DNA from 3 places in the Geobacillus sp. JS12 genome. Region 2 is predicted to be linked to each of the others. Evidence: a T-box and tRNA genes for the amino acid it is inferred to sense, from the RefSeq annotation. Region 2 holds a T-box; the other regions hold tRNA genes.

Region 1 (7,279 bases), 600 kb from region 2:
GCTCAAGCGCCTCCTCAAGCCCGAACAGGTGCTGGCTGAAAAACTTATATCGTTTCCGCCCATTCACCTCTTCGACCCCAGCATCTTTGATCATATTATAAACACGCGAATGAGCCGACTGGGCCACCCACGGCTTTTCTTTTAAAATCTTTAAATACTCGGCAAACGTTCCTTCCCATTTCAACTTTTCTTCTTCTTCCCGATACCGGGCGATTTTTTGCAAAATATCCATAAAGGACCTCCTCACCCTTGGATGTCTAACAGCAAGATTATTACAATTTATGCGAGGATGTCCCGTATCATTCGCCGCAAAAAAAATTTTGTCTCCTAACAACCAGCTGCGGTCATTCACATGCTTGGCCATATTCGCTATAATAAAGGGGGAAACGCCTGCCACTTTCATTATGAAGGAGGAACAAACGATGCGCACTTTGCTTGTGCTAGGGGTTATCATTGCGTTTTTGACGGCCATTTTCACCGCTGGCTATGAAGACAAACCAGGCGTCAGACAATAAGACCAAAAAAACGACCTCCAGAGCGAAGGTCGTTTTTTTGTTTATGACAACCCATAAAACCGTTGTTGGCGCAACGCTTCGTACACTAAAATGGCCGCCGTGTTCGACAAGTTTAACGAGCGCACTTTGTCATTCATCGGGATGCGAAGGCAACGATCCATATTGGCCTCAAGCAGCTCCTTCGGCAATCCGGTCGTTTCACGGCCGAACACAAAGAAAATATGTTTTTCTGTATCGCTGAAATCAAACGAATCATAATACCGGCGCCCGAATTTCGTAATGAAATAAAACTCCCCTTCCGAAAAGCGGGCGAATAGTTCGTCAAGCGAGTCATAATACGAAATATTGACATACGGCCAATAATCAAGCCCGGCGCGCTTTAACATTTTATCATCCGTAGAAAAACCGAGCGGGCGGATCAAATGGAGCGACGTATCGGTTGCTGCGCACGTACGAGCGATGTTTCCAGTATTGGCTGGAATTTCTGGCTGGTATAGCACTACATGAAGCGGCATTTCCTTCACCTCAACAACGTTTATTTGCGATCGATGATGTGAAAAAACTTATAGCGAATGTTCGGCGTATAGGCGCTTGAATCTTCATACGACCAATAGCGCATTCGGCTGTTTGTCGTATGGGCGTTCACAAGCGGCATCCCGTTCTGATCTTTCGCCACCACAATCGTTGAGTGGTCGAAGCGTCCGTCCCCTTGAAAATCATAACAGATGACATCGCCTGCCATCAATTGCTCCGGCTCCGCCACTTCCACCGCCTGCAAGCCGATGCGCGACCCGCTCAAATACCAACGAAAAGCATGGGCCACAGCCCAGCTGTAACTCCAACTTCCGTTTTGACACCACCATCCCCTCGCACGGTTCGGATAGCCCGTCATCGGCGCCCCGCCTGCATACAAGCATTGAGAGACAAAATTCGTGCAATCCACCGGAAACGACGGAAACACCGGGTTATGCCGATTCCACCACGTTTCCGCATACCGCACCGCCCGGGCGCGGTCATACTGGTAAGAAAGACGCTCCCCCGTCCATTGCTCTCGTTCGACGCGCGGCGCCTCCATATACCCCCCAACCGGTTGATCGGTTCATCAGCTACAAGCTCACCGCGAACAAAACAGGCGCATCGCTCCTCAACCTGTTCTTCTATATATAGTGAACCCCTTTGCTTAATTAAAAATTGATGGTGGGCAATATACATCACTTTCGCTTCCCGCTCGATGGTCTGCCTGCCGACAATTTGTCCCCGGATCGTGCAACGGACGATCTCCGCACCGCGCTTTTGGCAAAGCCGTTGCTTTCTTGCCGCCTCTTCGCTTCGGATATTGCTTTCCGACACAAACGAGCGGGCTCGCTCATCCAACCACGCGCGCAACTGTTTTTTCATGCTGCTTTCCACCACTTTCGTTTTTGTTACTACCTTATGTGGGGAAGCTGCGTTTTTTCCCTATTCCTTTGCCTCAGCCAACAGTTTCAGTCCTTTTTCAATCTCAGCGATCACATCGGCATCCGCCTCCGTTTGCCGCGCGGCCTCCAAATAAGGCTTAGCGCTTGGATCCCCGATTTTCCCGAGCGCCCACGCCGCCGTCCCGCGGATGACTGGACGGCTATCCTCTTTCAACAAACGCAGTAAGTGCGGCACCGCGGTTTGGTCTTTGTAATGGGCGAGCGCCAGAATGGCATTGCGCTGAATCGGCTTTTTCCCACGCCATGAACCCGCCATGGCCCCAAATGTTTCTTTAAATTCACGGTTGCTCATCTGAAGCAGCGGGATGAGTTTCGGCTTTACCGCTTCCGGATCCGGCTCGAATTCTGGATGCAAATGAAAGTCTTTCCCCTTATTTTCCGGGCAGACTTGCTGGCATGTATCGCAGCCGTACAGCCGGTTCCCGATTTTCTCCCGAAACTCGTCGGCCAAAAAGCCTTTCGTTTGCGTTAAAAAGGAAAGGCACCGCTGTGCGTTCAGTTGTCCCCCTTGTACAAGCGCCCCGGTCGGGCAGGCATCAATACATTTCGTGCACGTGCCGCATCGGTTTTCAACCGGTTCATCAGGGGAAATGGAATATTCGTAATCATTTCTCCCAAATACACATACGATCCAAACTCCGGTGTAATAATAGAGCAGTTCTTGCCGCTCCAACCGATCCCTGCCCGTTCCGCCACCGCCCGATCGGCGAGCTCTCCGGTATCCACCATCGAGCGAACGCGGGCATGGGGCACTTTGGCCAGCAAAAACTCCTCGAGCTGCTGCAAACGTTCCCGCAACACATCGTGGTAGTCCTTTCCCCATGAAGCGCGGCAAAAAACGCCGCGCCGTTCCGTCTTTGTCCCCCGCGGCGCATTTTTCATTTTGGACGGATAGGCAAGAGCAATGGCAATGATCGATTTTGCTTCCGGAAGAAGCAATGAAGGATTCGTCCGTTTCTCAATATCTGGTTCCTCAAAACCGGACTGATAGCCGAGCTCCTGCTGGCGGCGCAGCCGTTCCTTTAATTCAACAAACGGATCAGCGCTCGCAAATCCGATTTTATCAATGCCGATTGACCGACTATACTCAATGACTTCCCGCTTTAATGCCATAACATCCATCGTTTTCCCTCCTTTCGTCATATATGATAAAATGAAATCCGAGGTGATCAAGATGAAATTCGTGATATCAGAACAACTAAAGCAACGCCTTCCTACTGGTAAATTCGGCGTCATCCGCTATCATCATATCGAGGTCAGCGATTCACCGCAAATGTTAAGGGGCGGCTTGAGCTGTTTCAAGAATCTCTTTACATCGAGCTGCAGGAAAAGTCGATTGCCGACATTCCTGAGATGGTCGAATGGCGCCGTACTTTCAAACAAATCGGAACGGACCCAAGCCGCTATCGACCGTCAAGTGAAAGCCTGTACCGACGCATCCAGAAAAAAAGCTTCATTCCGCCTATCCATTCAGCGGCAGACATAAACAACTTTTTTTCACTCTATTATAAAATTCCACTCGGCATCTATGATCTAGACCGCATCAACGGGACAGTGACGCTCACGATCGGCACGGAACAAGATGAATACATCGCGTTAAACGGCCGCACAGTCAACTTTGCCAACAAACTCGTCAGCAAAGATGAACGAGGGCCGTTTGGCAGTCCGATCGTCGATTCGGAGCGGACGGCCGTGACGAGAGAAACGAAAAACGCTTTGCAAATCGTTTACTTTCTCCCATCAACGCCAGAAGAAACCGCCAAGCGCCAGCTTCAAGCCATCCAAACGATGTTTGTGCAAATTCATGGCGGCGAAGCCGACGCCCAATTGTTCGTTTGATCTTCTCCCCCCACTTTCCTGCCGTTGGAAATGGGGGACTCCCTCCCTACTTGAACGCTCTCCCACCTACGCTCACGCGTGGAAGTGGGGTTCTTCTCGGTTTAGGGTGATAAATAAAAAAACGCAATGCCTCGTTCTTTAACGAAACGAAACACTGCGTTGTCCCCAAGCATCATAACATAATTTTAAAGCTAACGAGAGACATTATAACAGACTTCCACACGCATCGCAAGAAAAAAACGCAAAAATCGACAAAAGAAATTGTACAAAAGGGCACCAGAATCTCTGGTGCCAGCAACCAGTGACCCGTACGGGATTCGAACCCGTGTTACCGCCGTGAAAGGGCGGTGTCTTAACCACTTGACCAACGGGCCATTATGGCGGAGAAGGCGGGATTTGAACCCGCGCGCCGCAAAACTGCGACCTAACGGTTTAGCAAACCGTCCCCTTCAGCCACTTGGGTACTTCTCCGTAACATGGCTCCGCAAGTAGGATTCGAACCTACGACCTACCGGTTAACAGCCGGTTGCTCTACCGCTGAGCTATTGCGGAATGATGAATAACTATATGTTATGCACATCTTCCAAATGTGCTCGTTGCCTCTTCCTCTGCCAGCTAATTCAAGGAAGCGAGATGCGTCGAGGCAACTCGCAGCGAATTCGAAGATGTGAAGCTCGTCGCTCCGCTTTTGCTGTGGAACGATGGGGCATTGTTCGCCCATTATTATAGCGAATAGCCAAAAAACATTCAATGGAAAATAATGGGCCTAAGTGGACTTGAACCACCGACCTCACGCTTATCAGGCGTGCGCTCTGACCAGCTGAGCTATAGGCCCATAAAAAGCGGGTGATGGGAATCGAACCCACGACATCAGCTTGGAAGGCTGAGGTTTTACCACTAAACTACACCCGCATAATTTTTGATGAAACACCCATCACAATCTTTCATGCCCCTTCCTCTGCCAGCCGATTCAAAGAAGCCGGATGCGTCGGGGCAACTCGAAGCGGATTCGATGATGCAGATGCTCGTGGCTGAGGTTTTACCACTAAACTACACACGCATATCATTTGGAATCAACATCTGCCACGCTCTTCCATGCCCCTTCCTCTGCCAGCCGATTCAAAGAAGCTGGATGCGTCGGGGCAACTCGAAGCGGATTCGATGATGCAGATGCTCGTGGCTGAGGTTTTACCACTAAACTAGACACGCAAATATAGAATATAATGAAAAGGGCGACTAGTGGGAATCGAACCCACGCATGCCAGAGCCACAATCTGGTGCGTTAACCACTTCGCCATAGTCGCCTCGATCTGGTGCCGGCTGCAGGACTTGAACCCGCAACCTACTGATTACAAGTCAGTTGCTCTACCAATTGAGCTAAGCCGGCACATTTAAAATTAGCTAGTGATTCATGTTGTCTGCCTGGTTGTGCCTCTTCCTCTTCCAGCTAATTCGAGGAAGTCAAATGCTCGGTGTCCCTTCCTCTGCAAGCTTATTCAAAGAAGCGGGATGCGTCGGGACAACTCGCAGCAGATTCGACGATGCGAATGCTCGTCTCTACCAATTGAGCTAAGCCGGCATGATTTTAAAGTGCATGGCGGAGGAGGAGGGATTCGAACCCCGCGCGCCTTGCGGCGCCTCTCGGTTTTCAAGACCGACCCCTTCAACCACTTGGGTACTCCTCCAAAAAAGCAACAATAATAATGGTGGACCTTGTAGGACTCGAACCTACGACCGGACGGTTATGAGCCGTCTGCTCTAACCAGCTGAGCTAAAGGTCCGATAATGGTGGCGGTGGAGGGGATCGAACCCCCGACCTCACGGGTATGAACCGTACGCTCTAGCCAGCTGAGCTACACCGCCAAATTTAAGTCAAAAGGTGGAGCCTATCGGGATCGAACCGATGACCTCCTGCTTGCAAAGCAGGCGCTCTCCCAGCTGAGCTAAGGCCCCATGATAAATCGGGAAGACAGGATTTGAACCTGCGACCTCACGGACCCGAACCGTGTGCTCTACCAAGCTGAGCTACTTCCCGACAAAACGCGCTCGAGAGGATTCGAACCCCTAACCTTCTGATCCGTAGTCAGATGCTCTATCCAATTGAGCTACGAGCGCACAAGTGCCGAGGGCCGGACTCGAACCGGCACGGTAGTTACCTACCCCAGGATTTTAAGTCCTGTGCGTCTGCCAATTCCGCCACCCCGGCGGAAGTGGAGCGGAAGACGGGGCTCGAACCCGCGACCCCCACCTTGGCAAGGTGGTGTTCTACCGCTGAACTACTTCCGCAAGACGATGAGCCATGGAGGACTCGAACCTCCGACCCTCTGATTAAAAGTCAGATGCTCTACCTACTGAGCTAATGGCTCACGAGTTGGATAACACTCTAGGATAGTGATGTCCCTTCCTCTACAAGCATATTCAAGGAAGCAAGATGCGTCGGGACAACTCGAAGCAAATTCGAAGATGTAGCGCTCGTTACTGAGCTAATGGCTCGCGGTTGCCGTCTTAATGGCTTAAGAGGTTATTAAGGAATAAGAATGCCGGCTGCAGGACTTGAACCCGCAACCTACTGATTACAAGTCAGTTGCTCTACCAATTGAGCTAAGCCGGCACATTTAAAATTAGCTAGTGATTCATGTTGTATGCCTGGTTGTGCCTCTTCCTCTTCAAGCTCATTCAAGGAAGCCTTGTGCGTCGAGGCAACTCGCAGCCAATTCGATGATGCCGATGCTCGTCTCTACCAATTGAGCTAAGCCGGCACATTTAAAATTAGCTAGTGATTCATGTTGTATGCCTGGTTGTGCCTCTTCCTCTTCAAGCTCATTCAAGGAAGCCTTGTGCGTCGAGGCAACTCGCAACAGATTCGACGATGCGAGTGCTCGTGGCTACCCATTGAACTAAGCCGGGGTGGTTTGAACATCTGACATGTCTGTGAACTACTCCCACTTAGCTTTGCATGAAGCAGGAATCTTCTTTCGGAACTATGATAAAAATGGTGGCTCGGGACGGAATCGAACCGCCGACACAAGGATTTTCAGTCCTTTGCTCTACCGACTGAGCTACCGAGCCGTATTATATTTTTCACACTGCCTATTGATACCGCTTTGTGCCTCTTCCTCTGCCAGCGGATTCGACGATGCTAGATGCGTCGAGGCAACTCGAAGCGAATTCGATGAAGCAGATGCTCGTCTCTACCGACTGAGCTACCGAGCCATATTAAGTTTTACGTTGCTTTGCTTGTACTGCACTGTGTCTCTTCTTCTGCAAGGTGATTCGAGGAAGCCAGATGCGTTGAGGCAACTCCGACTGAGCTGCTGAGCTGTCTCTTTTCATAATTTTGAAACAATGGCGGTCCCGACGGGACTCGAACCCGCGATCTCCTGCGTGACAGGCAGGCATGTTAACCACTACACTACGGGACCAATTTGGTTGCGGGGGCAGGATTTG
Region 2 (7,279 bases):
ACTACGGATTCAACCAATACTCCCTCGAGACGCTTTATCCAAAAGGGTACCAGCTGAAAGGAAAAGAAACACTTCCGGTCGTGAAAGGGAAAGAAAAAGAGGTTCGTGTCGCGACAGGAAAGAATCTGGATCTGCTTGTGAAAAACGGCGAGGAAAAACAATACAAACCTGTATATGTGTTGGACAAGAAAAAAATGACAAAAGAAGGAAAGCTAGTCGCCCCTTTGAAAAAAGGGGAAACGGTTGGATATATGACGCTCGAATATAAAGGGGACGACTCCCTTGCCTTCTTAAGCCCAGACATGCAAAAAAACATCCGTGTGCCGCTTGTCACAACAGCTGAAGTCGAAAAAGCCAATTGGTTTGTTCTTTCGATGCGCGCGGTCGGCGGACTGTTTGCTGATTTATGGACAAGCGTTGCCAAAACGGTGAAAGGTTGGTTGTAACGCTGCTCCCCGGCTAAGGGGAGCTTTTTTCCATTGTGATTTTTGTAAAAATTGAGGTAAAATAAAACAGTGGAATCATCCTTTTGCGTATATAGCAAAGCATAAGGATAGGAACAGGGGGAATCAACGTTGGCATTGACAGGTACAGACCGCGTCAAACGCGGCATGGCGGAAATGCAAAAAGGCGGCGTCATTATGGACGTCGTCAATGCGGAGCAAGCGAAGATTGCTGAGGCGGCAGGGGCTGTCGCGGTTATGGCGCTCGAGCGCGTCCCGGCGGACATTCGCGCCGCTGGCGGTGTCGCGCGCATGGCCGACCCGACGGTGATCGAAGAAGTGATGAAGGCCGTTTCGATCCCAGTCATGGCGAAAGTGCGGATCGGTCACTATGTTGAGGCGCGTGTCTTAGAGGCGCTTGGTGTCGACTACATTGACGAAAGCGAAGTATTAACGCCGGCTGATGAGGAATTCCATATTGACAAACGGCAGTTTACCGTTCCATTTGTGTGCGGTTGCCGCGATTTAGGGGAAGCGGCGCGCCGCATTGCAGAAGGGGCATCGATGTTGCGAACCAAAGGAGAGCCGGGGACAGGCAACATTGTTGAGGCCGTGCGCCATATGCGCAAAGTGAACGCGCAAATTCGCAAAGTCGTCAACATGAGCGAAGATGAGCTTGTCGCTGAGGCGAAACAGCTCGGGGCTCCGGTTGAGGTGCTGCGCGAGATCAAGCGGCTTGGCCGCCTGCCGGTCGTCAACTTTGCCGCCGGCGGTGTCGCGACACCGGCTGACGCTGCCTTGATGATGCACTTGGGTGCGGACGGTGTCTTTGTTGGGTCTGGCATTTTCAAATCGGAAAATCCGGAAAAATACGCGCGCGCGATCGTAGAGGCGACGACTCATTACGAAGACTATGAATTGATCGCACACTTGTCGAAAGGATTGGGCGGCGCGATGCGCGGCATCGATATCGCGACATTGTTGCCGGAGCACCGGATGCAAGAACGCGGCTGGTAAGCTAAATAAAGGAGCAAAGCAACGATGAAAATAGGTGTACTTGGACTGCAAGGAGCTGTGCGGGAGCATGTTCGCGCCATTGAGGCGTGCGGCGCCGAGGCGGTCATCGTGAAAAAGCCGGAGCAGCTTGAAGGGTTGGACGGTCTTGTGCTGCCGGGCGGCGAAAGCACAACGATGCGGCGGCTCATCGACCGCTATGGGCTGATGGAGCCGCTCAAGCAATTTGCCGCTGCCGGCAAGCCGATGTTCGGCACGTGCGCCGGACTCATTTTGCTGGCGAAGCGAATTGTCGGCTATGACGAGCCACATTTAGGATTAATGGACATTACAGTCGAGCGGAACTCGTTCGGTCGGCAGCGGGAAAGCTTTGAGGCGGAGCTGTCGATTAAGGGTGTCGGCGACGGGTTTGTCGGCGTCTTCATCCGTGCTCCGCACATTGTCGAGGTCGGTGACGAGGTCGATGTCTTGGCGACATACAACGACCGCATTGTCGCGGCCCGGCAAGGCCAGTTTCTCGGCTGCTCGTTCCATCCAGAGCTGACCGACGATCATCGATTGATGCAATACTTCCTCAACATGGTCAAAGAAGCGAAAATGGCGTCAAGCCTCAAGTAAAGTGATCAAGCGAAAGCGATGAGAGGAACAAGTAGCAGGCCCCCTTCCTTTCAGAGAGCCGGTGGGTGGTGCGAACCGGCAGGGAGCTCCTGTGAATCCATCCTCGAGCAAAACGTTGAACGCCCAAAGGGCCAGTAGGCGTTTTCGGCCGCCGCCGTTAACGGCAAAAGGGGAAGGCATAGCAAGCCTTCAATAAGGGTGGCACCGCGGGATGGCTCCCGTCCCTTTTTTGGGACGGGGGCTTTTTTATGTATAATATTGAATGGAAAAGGAGGTAAAAGCCATGCTGGATGTGAAAATATTGCGCACCCAGTTTGAAGAAGTGAAAGAAAAACTAATGCAGCGCGGCGGGGATTTGACGAACATCGACCGCTTTGAACAATTGGACAAAGACCGCCGCCGCTTGATCGCGGAAGTCGAAGAGCTGAAAAGCAAGCGCAACGATGTGTCGCGGCAAATCGCTGTCCTAAAGCGCGAGAAAAAGGACGCCGAGCCGCTGATTGCCCAAATGCGCGAAGTCGGTGACCGCATTAAACGGATGGATGAACAAATTCGCCAGCTTGAGGCGGAACTCGACGACTTGTTGTTGTCGATTCCAAACGTGCCGCACGAATCAGTGCCGATCGGCCAATCAGAAGAGGACAATGTGGAAGTGCGGAGATGGGGAGAGCCGCGTTCGTTTTCCTTTGAGCCGAAGCCGCATTGGGAAATCGCCGATCGGCTCGGTTTGCTCGACTTTGAGCGAGCCGCCAAAGTGGCGGGAAGCCGATTTGTCTTTTATAAAGGGTTAGGAGCGCGGCTTGAGCGGGCGCTCATCAACTTTATGCTTGACATCCATCTCGATGAATTCGGTTACGAAGAAGTGTTGCCGCCATATTTAGTGAACCGGGCGAGCATGATCGGAACCGGACAGTTGCCGAAATTTGCCGAGGATGCGTTCCATTTGGACAGCGAAGATTATTTCCTCATTCCGACCGCTGAGGTGCCGGTGACGAACCTGCACCGCGACGAAATTTTGGCCGCAGATGATTTGCCGATTTACTATGCGGCCTACAGCGCCTGCTTCCGCGCGGAAGCCGGGTCGGCCGGCCGCGACACGAGAGGGCTGATCCGTCAGCATCAGTTCAATAAAGTCGAGCTGGTAAAATTCGTAAAGCCGGAGGACTCGTACGATGAATTGGAAAAGCTGACGCGCCAGGCAGAGGCGATTTTGCAACGGCTCGGGCTTCCGTACCGCGTTGTCGCCTTGTGCACCGGAGACCTTGGATTCTCGGCGGCGAAAACGTACGATATTGAAGTTTGGCTGCCAAGTTACGGAACGTACCGGGAAATTTCGTCGTGCAGCAACTTTGAGGCGTTTCAAGCGCGCCGTGCCAACATCCGCTTCCGTCGCGATCCAAAAGCGAAACCGGAGTACGTGCATACATTAAACGGTTCGGGGCTAGCTATTGGGCGGACGGTCGCCGCCATTTTGGAAAACTACCAGCAAGAAGACGGCTCGGTCATCGTTCCGGAAGCGCTTCGTCCTTACATGGGGAATCGGGACGTCATTCGCTGAAAAAAGGTGCTTGAGGCAAATCGTTGGTTGACTTTTCCCGACTGCCGTGTTATAGTGAATGACGTTGGCAATGAGGAACAAGAAATCTTGTTCTTGGCCAAGACGATGATGAAGAGGACTGACGCGCATAAGAGGAGATTGTCATCTGAAACGGCTGACCGCCGAAAGCCGTTTCCCATCATAAAAAAACCCGCCGTTGACCGGCGGGTTTTTTATGCCTTTATTTTTTTACAACAGTAAATTGATCAGCGATCAGCAGCCAGTTTTGTGGAAAATCAATGCCAAGTTTCCAATAGCTGACCCCGCGCAAACCAAGTTCCTTCACGAGATTAAATTTTGCTTGAATGGAGCGGGCGTCCTCGAACCATACTTCATGCTCGCGTCCGTTTTCGTCGCGATAGCGAAAATGCGGTGCCTGCGCCTCCGTATCGTATTCGATGGCAACGTTATACTTTGCGGCGAGGGCGATGGCTTGCTGCGGGCTGATGGCCTGGGCGTACGGGCCGCCGGGTACATATGGCAGCGTCCAGTCGTAGCCATACAAGTTTTGCCCCATCAAAATTTTTCCGGCTGGCATTTCAGAGATGGCGTACTCGATAACGCGGCGGACCGGACCGATCGGGGAAACCGGCATCGGCGGCCCGCCGCTGTAGCCCCATTCATACGTCATGATCACGACAAAGTCGACAATTTGTCCATGGGCGCGGTAGTCGTGTGCTTCGTACCAACGTCCGCGCTGGGTCGCGCTCGTTTTTGGCGCCAAGGCGGTCGACATCATCCACCCTTCTCGTGCAAACCGCCGTTTCGCTTTGCGCAAAAACGCATTATACGCCTCACGGTCTTCCGGGCGCAAATATTCAAAATCAAAATGGATGTCGCGGAAGCCATACCGTCTAGCGGTCGCGACAATGTTGTCGAGCAGACGATTTTGCAGCGTTTCGTTTGTTAACATAAGCGCGCCGAGCTCGTCGCTGAACTGCCCGTTTTCAATGTTGGCGACAACCATAACGAGCGTGACGCGGTTGGCGCGGGCAATATCCGGAAAGTCGTCAAGCGGCGGCTCTTGCAATGTCGCGTCGCGTCGGATCGCAAAATAAAAAGGACTCAAATAAGTCAAATACGGAGCGGCTTCGCGAGCGCTCGCCTCCAGCGCTGGGCTGACAGTCGCGCCGCGCGGTTCAATATAGGCGTTAAACTCCGCTCTTCGCTTGGCGCCGGGCGGTATATAAAGCCGCTGCCCGACCTTAAGCGGAGCGTTTAAGGAGAGGCGATTCACTTCGGCAAGCCGCTGCATCGGAATCGAAAATCGGCGTGCAATCGACCATAACGTGTCGCCGCGCTGCACCCAGTAAAAACGACCGACGATCGGGATCACGAGCGCCTGGCCGACAACGAGTTTATCAGGGTTTGGAAGCTTGTTGGCCCGGACAATTTCTTCCGCCGTGGTCCCGTATGCCTCAGCAATTCCACTTAACGTTTGTCCACTCTGCACTACGTGGATTTGCATACTTGACCTCCTAGTTGCGTCTTTATTCTCCATATTCTATGATGAAAAGAAAGGAGAAATGACCGTTTGTGTGAAGGGGTATACGATGAACACCGACGAGTACTACATGCGATTGGCAATGGAAGAAGCAAAAAAAGCGGAGCAGATCGGCGAAGTGCCGATCGCCGCTGTCATCGTTCAAGACGGCCGCATTATCGCCCGCGCCCATAATTTGCGGGAAACTGAACAACGCGCCATCGCTCATGCAGAAATTTTGGCAATCGATGAAGCATGCCGGGAAACTGGTTCATGGCGGCTTGAGCGGGCGACGTTGTACGTAACGCTTGAGCCGTGCGCCATGTGCGCAGGCGCCATTGTTCTTTCCCGCATCGAACGAGTCGTGTTTGGCGCGTTTGACCCAAAGGGAGGGTGCGCTGGGACATTGATGAACTTATTGCAGGAAAGCCGATTTAACCATCAGGTTGAGGTGGTAAGCGGAGTGCTTGCTGACGAGTGCGGTTCGCTGTTGAGCCAATTTTTTCGACGATTGCGCGAACAAAAGAGAAATGTTGGCGGGAGTGCCAACGAAAATTCCGTCGATTGACATTGCATTTTTTCCGCTAACGAGCTATACTGATAGTGCCGTGCTAAGCGGGGAGGTAGCGGTGCCCTGTACTCGCAATCCGCTCTAGCGAGGCTGAATTCCTTCTCGAGGTTAGTCTGTTGCGAGGCCTGTCTCAAGCAAGTGGTGTTGACGTCTGGGTCCCGCGCAATGGGATTCCGTGAACCCTGTCAGGTCCGGAAGGAAGCAGCAGTAAGCGGATGCTCCCATGTGCCGCGGGGGCGCCTGGGCTGAGCTAACTGCTTGAGCAACGCTCGGGGCAGCTAATCGACAGAAGGTGCACGGCCTTACATAGCGATAGGGAACAAAACCCACTCATGGCGAGTGGGTTTTTTGTTATTTCAAATTGCAATAGGAAGTTATATAATAGATAGGACGAGAGAAAGAGGAGGGCCGTTTTCCGTGGCATACCAAGCGTTATATCGCGTGTTTCGGCCGCAGCGCTTTGCGGACATGGTCGGCCAAGAACACGTGACCAAGACGTTGCAAAGCGCCCTGCTTCAACATAAAATATCGCACGCTTACTTATTTTCCGGCCCGCGCGGTACAGGAAAAACGAGCGCAGCGAAAATTTTCGCCAAGGCGGTCAACTGTGAACAGGCGCCAGCGGCGGAGCCATGCAATGAGTGTCCAGCTTGCCTCGGCATTACGAATGGAACGGTTCCCGATGTGCTGGAAATTGACGCTGCTTCCAACAACCGCGTCGATGAAATTCGTGATATCCGTGAGAAGGTGAAATTTGCGCCGACGTCGGCCCGCTACAAAGTGTATATCATCGACGAGGTGCATATGCTGTCGATCGGTGCGTTTAACGCGCTGTTGAAAACGTTGGAGGAGCCGCCGAAACACGTCATTTTCATTTTGGCCACGACCGAGCCGCACAAAATTCCGGCGACGATCATTTCCCGCTGCCAACGGTTCGATTTTCGCCGCATCCCGCTTCCGGCGATCGTTTCACGGCTAAAGTATGTCGCAAGCGCCCAAGGTGTCGAGGCGTCCGATGAGGCATTGTCCGCCATCGCCCGTGCTGCAGACGGGGGATGCGCGATGCGCTCAGCTTGCTTGATCAAGCCATTTCGTTCAGCGACGGGAAACTTCGGCTCGACGACGTGCTGGCGATGACCGGGGCTGCATCATTTGCCGCCTTATCGAGCTTCATCGAAGCCATCCACCGCAAAGATACAGCGGCGGTTCTTCAGCAGTTGGAAACGATGATGGCGCAAGGGAAAGATCCGCATCGTTTGGTTGAAGACTTGATTTTGTACTATCGCGATTTATTGCTGTACAAAACCGCTCCCTATGTGGAGGGAGCGATTCAAATTGCTGTCGTTGACGAAGCGTTCACTTCACTGTCGGAAATGATTCCGGTTTCCAATTTATACGAGGCCATCGAGTTGCTGAACAAAAGCCAGCAAGAGATGAAGTGGACAAACCACCCGCGCCTTCTGTTGGAAGTGGCGCTTGTGAAACTTTGCCATCCATCAGCCGCCGTCCCGTCGCTGTCGGCTTCCGAGTTGGAACCGTTGATAAAGCGGATT
Region 3 (7,279 bases), 580 kb from region 2:
CTTTGGGGTGAAGAGCCCTGAAGAGCCGCAGTGAAAAGGCCCAAGCGACTGTTTATCAAAAACACAGGTCTCTGCGAAGCCGAAAGGCGACGTATAGGGGCTGACACCTGCCCGGTGCTGGAAGGTTAAGGGGAGCGCTTAGCGGAAGCGAAGGTGCGAACCGAAGCCCCAGTAAACGGCGGCCGTAACTATAACGGTCCTAAGGTAGCGAAATTCCTTGTCGGGTAAGTTCCGACCCGCACGAAAGGTGTAACGACTTGGGCGCTGTCTCAACGAGAGACCCGGTGAAATTATACTACCTGTGAAGATGCAGGTTACCCGCGACAGGACGGAAAGACCCCGTGGAGCTTTACTGCAGCCTGATATGGAATTTTGGTATCGCTTGTACAGGATAGGTGGGAGCCTGGGAAGCCGGAGCGCCAGCTTCGGTGGAGGCGGCGGTGGGATACCACCCTGGCGGTATTGAAATTCTAACCCGCACCCCTTAGCGGGGTGGGAGACAGTGTCAGGTGGGCAGTTTGACTGGGGCGGTCGCCTCCCAAAAGGTAACGGAGGCGCCCAAAGGTTCCCTCAGAATGGTTGGAAATCATTCGGAGAGTGCAAAGGCACAAGGGAGCTTGACTGCGAGACGGACAGGTCGAGCAGGGACGAAAGTCGGGCTTAGTGATCCGGTGGTTCCGCATGGAAGGGCCATCGCTCAACGGATAAAAGCTACCCCGGGGATAACAGGCTGATCTCCCCCAAGAGTCCACATCGACGGGGAGGTTTGGCACCTCGATGTCGGCTCATCGCATCCTGGGGCTGTAGTCGGTCCCAAGGGTTGGGCTGTTCGCCCATTAAAGCGGTACGCGAGCTGGGTTCAGAACGTCGTGAGACAGTTCGGTCCCTATCCGTCGCGGGCGCAGGAAATTTGAGAGGAGCTGTCCTTAGTACGAGAGGACCGGGATGGACGCACCGCTGGTGTACCAGTTGTCCCGCCAGGGGCACCGCTGGGTAGCTATGTGCGGACGGGATAAGCGCTGAAAGCATCTAAGCGTGAAGCCCCCCTCAAGATGAGATTTCCCACCGCGTTAGGCGGGTAAGATCCCTCGAAGATGACGAGGTCGATAGGTCCGAGGTGGAAGCGTGGCGACACGTGGAGCTGACGGATACTAATCGATCGAGGGCTTGACCTAACTTAGAAAAGCGCAGGCGAGCGGGTCGCCGCGACGGGCAAATGTTCTTCGCCTGCAGGGATGTTCACATCCCGAAGGCGAAGGTTATTTGACCCCGAGCGGCGGCGAGCCGGAGCTGGACAATGCGAAAAGCGCAGGCGAGCGGCTTCTTCCGACGGTTATCTAGTTTTGAGGGAATGAAAAAACTCTTGACAGCTCAGCGCGAATCATTATAATAGTAAATGTCTAAAGAGATGTCATTTCGCAGCAGCTCAGTGACGAGCATTTGCATCATCGGATGAACTGCGAGTTGCCTTGACACGTCCAGCTTCTTTGAATCGGCTGGCAGAGGAAGAGGCAGGGCATCTTATTGGGAGAATTGACCTTCGTTATGATTCCGCAGTAGCTCAGTGGTAGAGCAATCGGCTGTTAACCGATTGGTCGCAGGTTCGAATCCTGCCTGCGGAGCCATCGTGGAGAGCTGTCCGAGTGGTCGAAGGAGCACGATTGGAAATCGTGTAGGCGTGAATAGCGCCTCAAGGGTTCGAATCCCTTGCTCTCCGCCATGATCCATCAGCATGGCCCGTTGGTCAAGTGGTTAAGACACCGCCCTTTCACGGCGGTAACACGGGTTCGAATCCCGTACGGGTCACTTCTTTGTGGAGGATTAGCTCAGCTGGGAGAGCACTTGCCTTACAAGCAAGGGGTCGGCGGTTCGATCCCGTCATCCTCCACCATCTTAATATAAAAGCTGACTTGCTTTCTCATCATCGTGGGGTGGAGCAAAGAGCCTTTGCTTCAACGAATCCGCTTCCAGTTGCCTCGACGCATCTGGCATCTTTGAATCAGCTTGTAGAGGAAGAGGCAACGAACAACAACACTAAAAGTATTGTGAAAATCAACTTACTTTCTTATCGCCGCGGGGTGGAGCAGTCCGGTAGCTCGTCGGGCTCATAACCCGAAGGTCGCAGGTTCAAATCCTGCCCCCGCAACCAAAAATGGTCCCGTAGTGTAGTGGTTAACATGCCTGCCTGTCACGCAGGAGATCGCGGGTTCGAGTCCCGTCGGGACCGCCATCTTTCCAAAAATGCATGATGCAACGAATCATGTGATCGGTGAAATACGGCTCGGCAGCTCAGTCGGTAGAGACGAGCATCCGCTTCATCGAATTCGCATCGAGTTGCCTCGACGCATCCAGCATCTTGGAATCCGCTGGCAGAGGAAGGGACACAAAAGTCATCAACGAACAAGGGAAAAATAAGATACGGCTCGGTAGCTCAGTCGGTAGAGCAAAGGACTGAAAATCCTTGTGTCGGCGGTTCGATTCCGTCCCGAGCCACCATATAATTGATAGCAAGCTGACTTAGCTCTATTGGCAGAGACGAGCATCCGCTTCATCGAATCGATTGCGAGTTGTCCCGACGCACCCAGCTTCTTCGAATTGGCTGGTAGAGGAAGGGACACAACAAATGAACAATGATCCACGATTTATATCATAATTATGCCGACTTAGCTCAATTGGTAGAGACGAGCACTTGCTTCGTCGAGTCGGCTTCGAGTTGCCTCGACGCATCCTGCTTCCTCGAATCAGCTTGTAGAGGAAGAGGCACAGAGCACAACAATGAGCCACCTTCTTGCATTTGTTTTATGCCGACTTAGCTCAATTGGTAGAGCAACTGAATCGTAATCAGTAGGTTGCGGGTTCAAGTCCTGCAGTCGGCACCATTCCTTGGAGGGGTAGCGAAGTGGCTAAACGCGGCGGACTGTAAATCCGCTCCCTTTGGGTTCGGCGGTTCGAATCCGTCCCCCTCCACCATTTTAACAAAGGGGCATAGTTTAATGGTAGAACAGAGGTCTCCAAAACCTCCGGTGTGGGTTCGATTCCTACTGCCCCTGCCATTCCTATCATGATTATGGCGACTATGGCGAAGTGGTTAACGCACCAGATTGTGGCTCTGGCATGCGTGGGTTCGATTCCCACTAGTCGCCCTTCACTTACAACGTTGGGGTATAGCCAAGCGGTAAGGCAACGGACTTTGACTCCGTGATGCGTTGGTTCGAATCCAGCTACCCCAGCCACGGATGCGGAAGTAGTTCAGTGGTAGAACACCACCTTGCCAAGGTGGGGGTCGCGGGTTCGAGTCCCGTCTTCCGCTCTCGATCAAGGCGGCATAGCCAAGTGGTAAGGCAGAGGTCTGCAAAACCTTTACCCCCGGTTCGAATCCGGGTGCCGCCTCCATATCTAATGAATAAAAAAGTGTTGACAGTTGAAAGATGATTTGGTAAATTGTTAATTGTCGCGCCGATGTGGCGGAATTGGCAGACGCGCACGACTCAAAATCGTGTGGGGTAGCCCCCGTGTGGGTTCGACTCCCACCATCGGCATCCTCAGAATTCGATAGCCCACGATCTAAAATCGTGGAACCCTTGATACGACCGCAAACGCGGTCGTTTTTCATTTTCTGGGAATTCCGAAAAAAACGATAGAATCCGAAAAAATTTTGCACGAATTTTGCATTTCTACCATCTAGATCATCCATGATTTCGTCAATCATCATGTTTTTTTAGTACCCATGATGGATTTGACAAACTGGAGCTTTTCATAAAAGGGTGAAACAATTTTGTCGTAAATGCGACTAATGATAACAAAGGAGGAGGAGATTGGGCTGAAAAGATGGCTTGCTTTCATTGCCGCCGTGTGGAGTGTTTGGTTGGCAGGTTGTAGCGGGCAAACTGACCGCTATGCCATTGAAGGGTATGTCGTGAGAAAAGAAGGGGGGAGCATTTTGGTTGTCAGTTCTGATCCGCAAGATTTTCGTTCCACAGGCGGGCTTAAAGAGTTTTATAATACCATCTTGGTTTCTAGTGCACCAGCGCGAGTGAACATTGGTCAAAAAGTTCAAGTTTGGATAGATGGGGGGATTGCTGAATCGTATCCAGGCCAAGGGAAGGCGGGCAAAGTATTGGTTGTGCCAAGCTCTCCGCGTGATGGCGCCAGCTTATCGGAGGAGGAGGCGATTCGCCAAGCGTTGAAACAAGAAGAGAGTCGGCTCGAGCAGATGATTCCTGTGATTCGGGCTGTTCATTATGACAAACAAGCGGACACTTGGATGATTCAAATAAAAGACGCCCATGAACGAACGAAATTCGATGTTCGGATCAAAGATGAATAAAAGCGTTTTGCCGCATGCGAAGCAAAAGCTGTCCCCCTCTTCCCAGCATGGGGGAGAGAGGGCAGCTTGTCGATGACGCGCCAAACAATTCGTTGGATTCCGAACAGGAATTACGAAGACAACGCCGAGACAAGCGGACGGTCCGGCAAGTAGAGCTGGGCGTTGTCGCTTTGGCCGGCCGCGATCCAGTCGCGCAAGCATTTGGCGAGCACCATGCTGTAGACGGCTCCGTTGTCTCCATAGGCATAGACGAAATAGCAGTTTGGATATTCGTCATACACGCCGATGATCGGCAGTCCGTCGTGCGTGCCGGCGTAGTAGGCGCCCAAGTAAAATTCAGCTCGGACAGGGATCGTGGGGAAGCGTTGCTGGAACTCCGCGATCAACTGGTCGCGCTTGTGAATGAGCTTGGCATCGCGCTCATCGGCATAGGTCGTATCTTCATCCAATCCACCGATGATAACGCGGTTGTCGGCGGTCGTCCGCATGTAGATGTAAGGACGGGCCGTTTCCCAAATGAGCGTCCGGTTGTACCAGCTGGAGAAATCAGCGACCTGGTTCGTGACCACGGCGTAGGTGCTGTTCAACACGGCGTTTGGGTCCTTTTTGAAATCCAACGTTTCATAGCCAGCCGCAATGATGACCGATTTCGCGCGAATGACCGCACCGGTTTTCGTATAAAAAATGGCTTGGTCTTTTTCGAGTTTTTTTCCATTGATTTCGGTTTGTTCGTAAATGGCGACTCCTCGGCGTTTGGCATATTCCAACAGGCCGATCGTCAGTTTGTATGGATTGACTTCGCCGTCTCCTTTTGTCAGCAACGCCGCTGGTTTGCGGAACGGGTAATGGCGGGCGATCTGTTCTTCCGGCCACCATTCGATAGCAAAGCCGTGTTTCTTGAGAGCGGCGTATTCTTTTTCTAATTTGCTTACATCTTCAGGAGAGCTGGCGTAATACAAACTGTCGCGGGTGACAAATTCGCAGTCGAGCGGCAGCTTTTCCGCGGCATCGGCGAGATCGCGGATGGCCTGCTCGCAAAGTTTAAGGTGCCGCACTGCGTACATTTCGCCAAAGCTATGGATTAGCTCGAAAAACATTTTTTCCCCCAGGTATTGGATCAGGGCCGTGTTGACCGCTGTGCTTCCATGCCCCGCTTTTCGTTTATCGACGACCACGACGTCAAGATCGGTGTCGCTAAGAAAGTAGGCGCATTGGGCGCCCGAGGTGCCAGCGCCGATAATGAGCACATCGCAGTCGATGTCTTCCTCTAAGACCGGGTAGCTCGGCGGGTCGGGGAACGTTGTGGGCCAGTAGAATGTTCCGGATTGCAAGTTCATGATTCTCGTCTCCTTCCACTTCATAGTTCGTCTTTAGCATGATCGGAATCATTTGGTTTATTCGTTGCGAAGGAGGAGAACCGCGCCCAACGCTTTTTCGGCTTCATGGCTGGAGCGGCAAATCAAAGGAGATGGGGTGTGTGGAGAAGTGGAAAATTTGTGTTTTTTGAAACATGAATCGGAATAAGACGTACATCATGTAGAGAGTTTTGCAGGAAGAATAAGAACGGCAAACGAAAGGGCTGACAAAAAATGTTGATGGATGAGATGTCGCCTGAAGACAAGCATGTTTCAAGCCAGACACATCCGGGAAGACGCTTGGCCTTCCCGGATGTGATGAGTGCCCCTGTGGATATCCTAAACATGGTTCAAACGCTGTCAAGTTGTTGTGTTGATTTGGGGGAATTTCTTTCGGACAGCCCCCGCGGTTCGTGTCTGGAAGGAATGTTTTTTCCATGTTGCGCTGCACAGCTCGCCCCTTGTCCATTTGTTCCCTTGTCAAGTTATTGCGCTTGCCGCAGGCTGGCGATGGATGCCTCATGTTCAATCGAGCGTTTGGAGAGGATGGCCAAAATGTGCTCGTGGCGTTCTTGGTTGACTTCGATCCTTTTGACAATTTGATCGATTTCCATGACCGTTTGTCGAATAGGAACGAGATCGTCTTTGGTCGCCATCTTTGCTTGAATTTCGTTTACATTGGATTGAAGTTCGTTCACTTTGAATTGGAGTTCATTCACTTTGGACCGGAGTTCAGCCAGTTCCTCTTTGGTCGCCATCTTCGCTTGAATTTCGTTTACGTTGGACTGGAGTCCGTTCACAGTGGAGCGAAGTTCAGCGAGTTCGTCTTTCGTGGCCATTTTCGCTTCGATGTCGTCCACTTTGGATCGGAGCTCGGCGAGTTCGTCTTTGGTGGCCATGTTGGCTTCAATGTTGTTTACTCTTGATTCGATGCTGTCTACTCTCGCCTCGATGCTGTTCACTCTCTCTTCGATGCTGCCCGCTCTCGCTTCGATCTTGTTCAGTTGATTTTTCATCTCGTTGACGTCGGATGTCAAGACGCCGACGCTCGAATGGAGTTGATCGAGCCGATCTAAAATTTGGGTAAGCAATGCTTCCATATGGATCATCCTTTCCAAGTGTGGATTGACGGTGATTCAAAACAGCTATTCATGGCTTTTGTTGCTTTCCTAACGCTGTCTGGACCTTGTTGGTGAAGGGTTTGCCAAAGGAGTTGATCATCCGTGGGCATGTGTGCAGCAGATTTGGGGACATCCAGCTTCCATTTTAGCATAAATCGTATGGGGGGAGACAAGGGATTTTTTGAAGAATTATGATGAAAAGGGGCGACAAGTTCTAGAGGGCTGGTGATTTAGCGCAAAATATGGCTGATTCCTGCTATCTTTCAATTCGAAAAACGCGGCCAATCGGCTTTCTTTTCTGATGAAATGCCATCGATTTGCAGGCCGTTCTCGTTTTTCACCATCCTTCTAGAGGGTGGGTGATTTGGTAAAAAAGACTATCGATTCGCATTCTTTCTCAATTAGAGAAATCCTTGCAAAACCGATTTTCTTTTTCTGTAAAAATGCGCCGCTTTGATCAGCGATTTTCATGCCAG

The links. A T-box is a leader RNA that pairs with one kind of tRNA and senses whether it is charged. The one in region 2 lies ahead of serS (serine--tRNA ligase), so its partner is inferred to be a tRNA-Ser.
Region 1: it has a tRNA-Ser gene. The T-box ahead of serS (serine--tRNA ligase) is inferred to sense a tRNA for this amino acid. The anticodon was not compared.
Region 3: it has a tRNA-Ser gene. The T-box ahead of serS (serine--tRNA ligase) is inferred to sense a tRNA for this amino acid. The anticodon was not compared.

The regions. Positions count from the first base shown of each region.
Region 1 is NZ_CP014749.1:3,711,228-3,718,506, reverse strand. It holds gene A0V43_RS18355 (PrkA family serine protein kinase) at 1-232, opposite strand, end outside; gene trmL (tRNA (uridine(34)/cytosine(34)/5-carboxymethylaminomethyluridine(34)-2'-O)-methyltransferase TrmL) at 557-1,030, opposite strand; partial or broken gene A0V43_RS18345 (amidase domain-containing protein) at 1,051-1,913, opposite strand; partial or broken gene queG (tRNA epoxyqueuosine(34) reductase QueG) at 1,974-3,115, opposite strand; partial or broken gene A0V43_RS18335 (B3/B4 domain-containing protein) at 3,168-3,832, shown strand; tRNA gene A0V43_RS18330 (tRNA-Glu) at 4,135-4,206, opposite strand; tRNA gene A0V43_RS18325 (tRNA-Ser) at 4,211-4,303, opposite strand; tRNA gene A0V43_RS18320 (tRNA-Asn) at 4,310-4,384, opposite strand; tRNA gene A0V43_RS18315 (tRNA-Ile) at 4,594-4,667, opposite strand; tRNA gene A0V43_RS18310 (tRNA-Gly) at 4,674-4,744, opposite strand; tRNA gene A0V43_RS18305 (tRNA-His) at 5,064-5,136, opposite strand; tRNA gene A0V43_RS18300 (tRNA-Thr) at 5,144-5,219, opposite strand; tRNA gene A0V43_RS18295 (tRNA-Ser) at 5,428-5,517, opposite strand; tRNA gene A0V43_RS18290 (tRNA-Ile) at 5,537-5,613, opposite strand; tRNA gene A0V43_RS18285 (tRNA-Met) at 5,619-5,695, opposite strand; tRNA gene A0V43_RS18280 (tRNA-Ala) at 5,713-5,785, opposite strand; tRNA gene A0V43_RS18275 (tRNA-Pro) at 5,794-5,867, opposite strand; tRNA gene A0V43_RS18270 (tRNA-Arg) at 5,874-5,947, opposite strand; tRNA gene A0V43_RS18265 (tRNA-Leu) at 5,953-6,038, opposite strand; tRNA gene A0V43_RS18260 (tRNA-Gly) at 6,044-6,118, opposite strand; tRNA gene A0V43_RS18255 (tRNA-Lys) at 6,126-6,198, opposite strand; tRNA gene A0V43_RS18250 (tRNA-Thr) at 6,371-6,443, opposite strand; tRNA gene A0V43_RS18245 (tRNA-Phe) at 6,826-6,901, opposite strand; tRNA gene A0V43_RS18240 (tRNA-Asp) at 7,179-7,254, opposite strand; tRNA gene A0V43_RS18235 (tRNA-Met) at 7,259-7,279, opposite strand, start outside.
Region 2 is NZ_CP014749.1:3,114,045-3,121,323, forward strand. It holds gene A0V43_RS15225 (serine hydrolase) at 1-446, shown strand, start outside; gene pdxS (pyridoxal 5'-phosphate synthase lyase subunit PdxS) at 576-1,460, shown strand; gene pdxT (pyridoxal 5'-phosphate synthase glutaminase subunit PdxT) at 1,485-2,075, shown strand; T-box leader at 2,085-2,304, shown strand; gene serS (serine--tRNA ligase) at 2,359-3,633, shown strand; gene A0V43_RS15250 (glycoside hydrolase family 18 protein) at 3,854-5,140, opposite strand; gene tadA (tRNA adenosine(34) deaminase TadA) at 5,226-5,723, shown strand; RNA gene ffs (signal recognition particle sRNA large type) at 5,762-6,026, shown strand; partial or broken gene dnaX (DNA polymerase III subunit gamma/tau) at 6,144-7,279, shown strand, end outside.
Region 3 is NZ_CP014749.1:2,531,641-2,538,919, reverse strand. It holds rRNA gene A0V43_RS12465 (23S ribosomal RNA) at 1-1,175, shown strand, start outside; tRNA gene A0V43_RS12460 (tRNA-Asn) at 1,551-1,625, shown strand; tRNA gene A0V43_RS12455 (tRNA-Ser) at 1,630-1,720, shown strand; tRNA gene A0V43_RS12450 (tRNA-Glu) at 1,735-1,806, shown strand; tRNA gene A0V43_RS12445 (tRNA-Val) at 1,816-1,891, shown strand; tRNA gene A0V43_RS12440 (tRNA-Met) at 2,073-2,149, shown strand; tRNA gene A0V43_RS12435 (tRNA-Asp) at 2,155-2,230, shown strand; tRNA gene A0V43_RS12430 (tRNA-Phe) at 2,421-2,496, shown strand; tRNA gene A0V43_RS12425 (tRNA-Thr) at 2,804-2,879, shown strand; tRNA gene A0V43_RS12420 (tRNA-Tyr) at 2,886-2,970, shown strand; tRNA gene A0V43_RS12415 (tRNA-Trp) at 2,980-3,053, shown strand; tRNA gene A0V43_RS12410 (tRNA-His) at 3,071-3,143, shown strand; tRNA gene A0V43_RS12405 (tRNA-Gln) at 3,159-3,233, shown strand; tRNA gene A0V43_RS12400 (tRNA-Gly) at 3,239-3,310, shown strand; tRNA gene A0V43_RS12395 (tRNA-Cys) at 3,320-3,393, shown strand; tRNA gene A0V43_RS12390 (tRNA-Leu) at 3,456-3,539, shown strand; gene A0V43_RS12385 (YobA family protein) at 3,866-4,327, shown strand; gene A0V43_RS12380 (NAD(P)/FAD-dependent oxidoreductase) at 4,438-5,664, opposite strand; gene A0V43_RS12375 (hypothetical protein) at 6,168-6,782, opposite strand.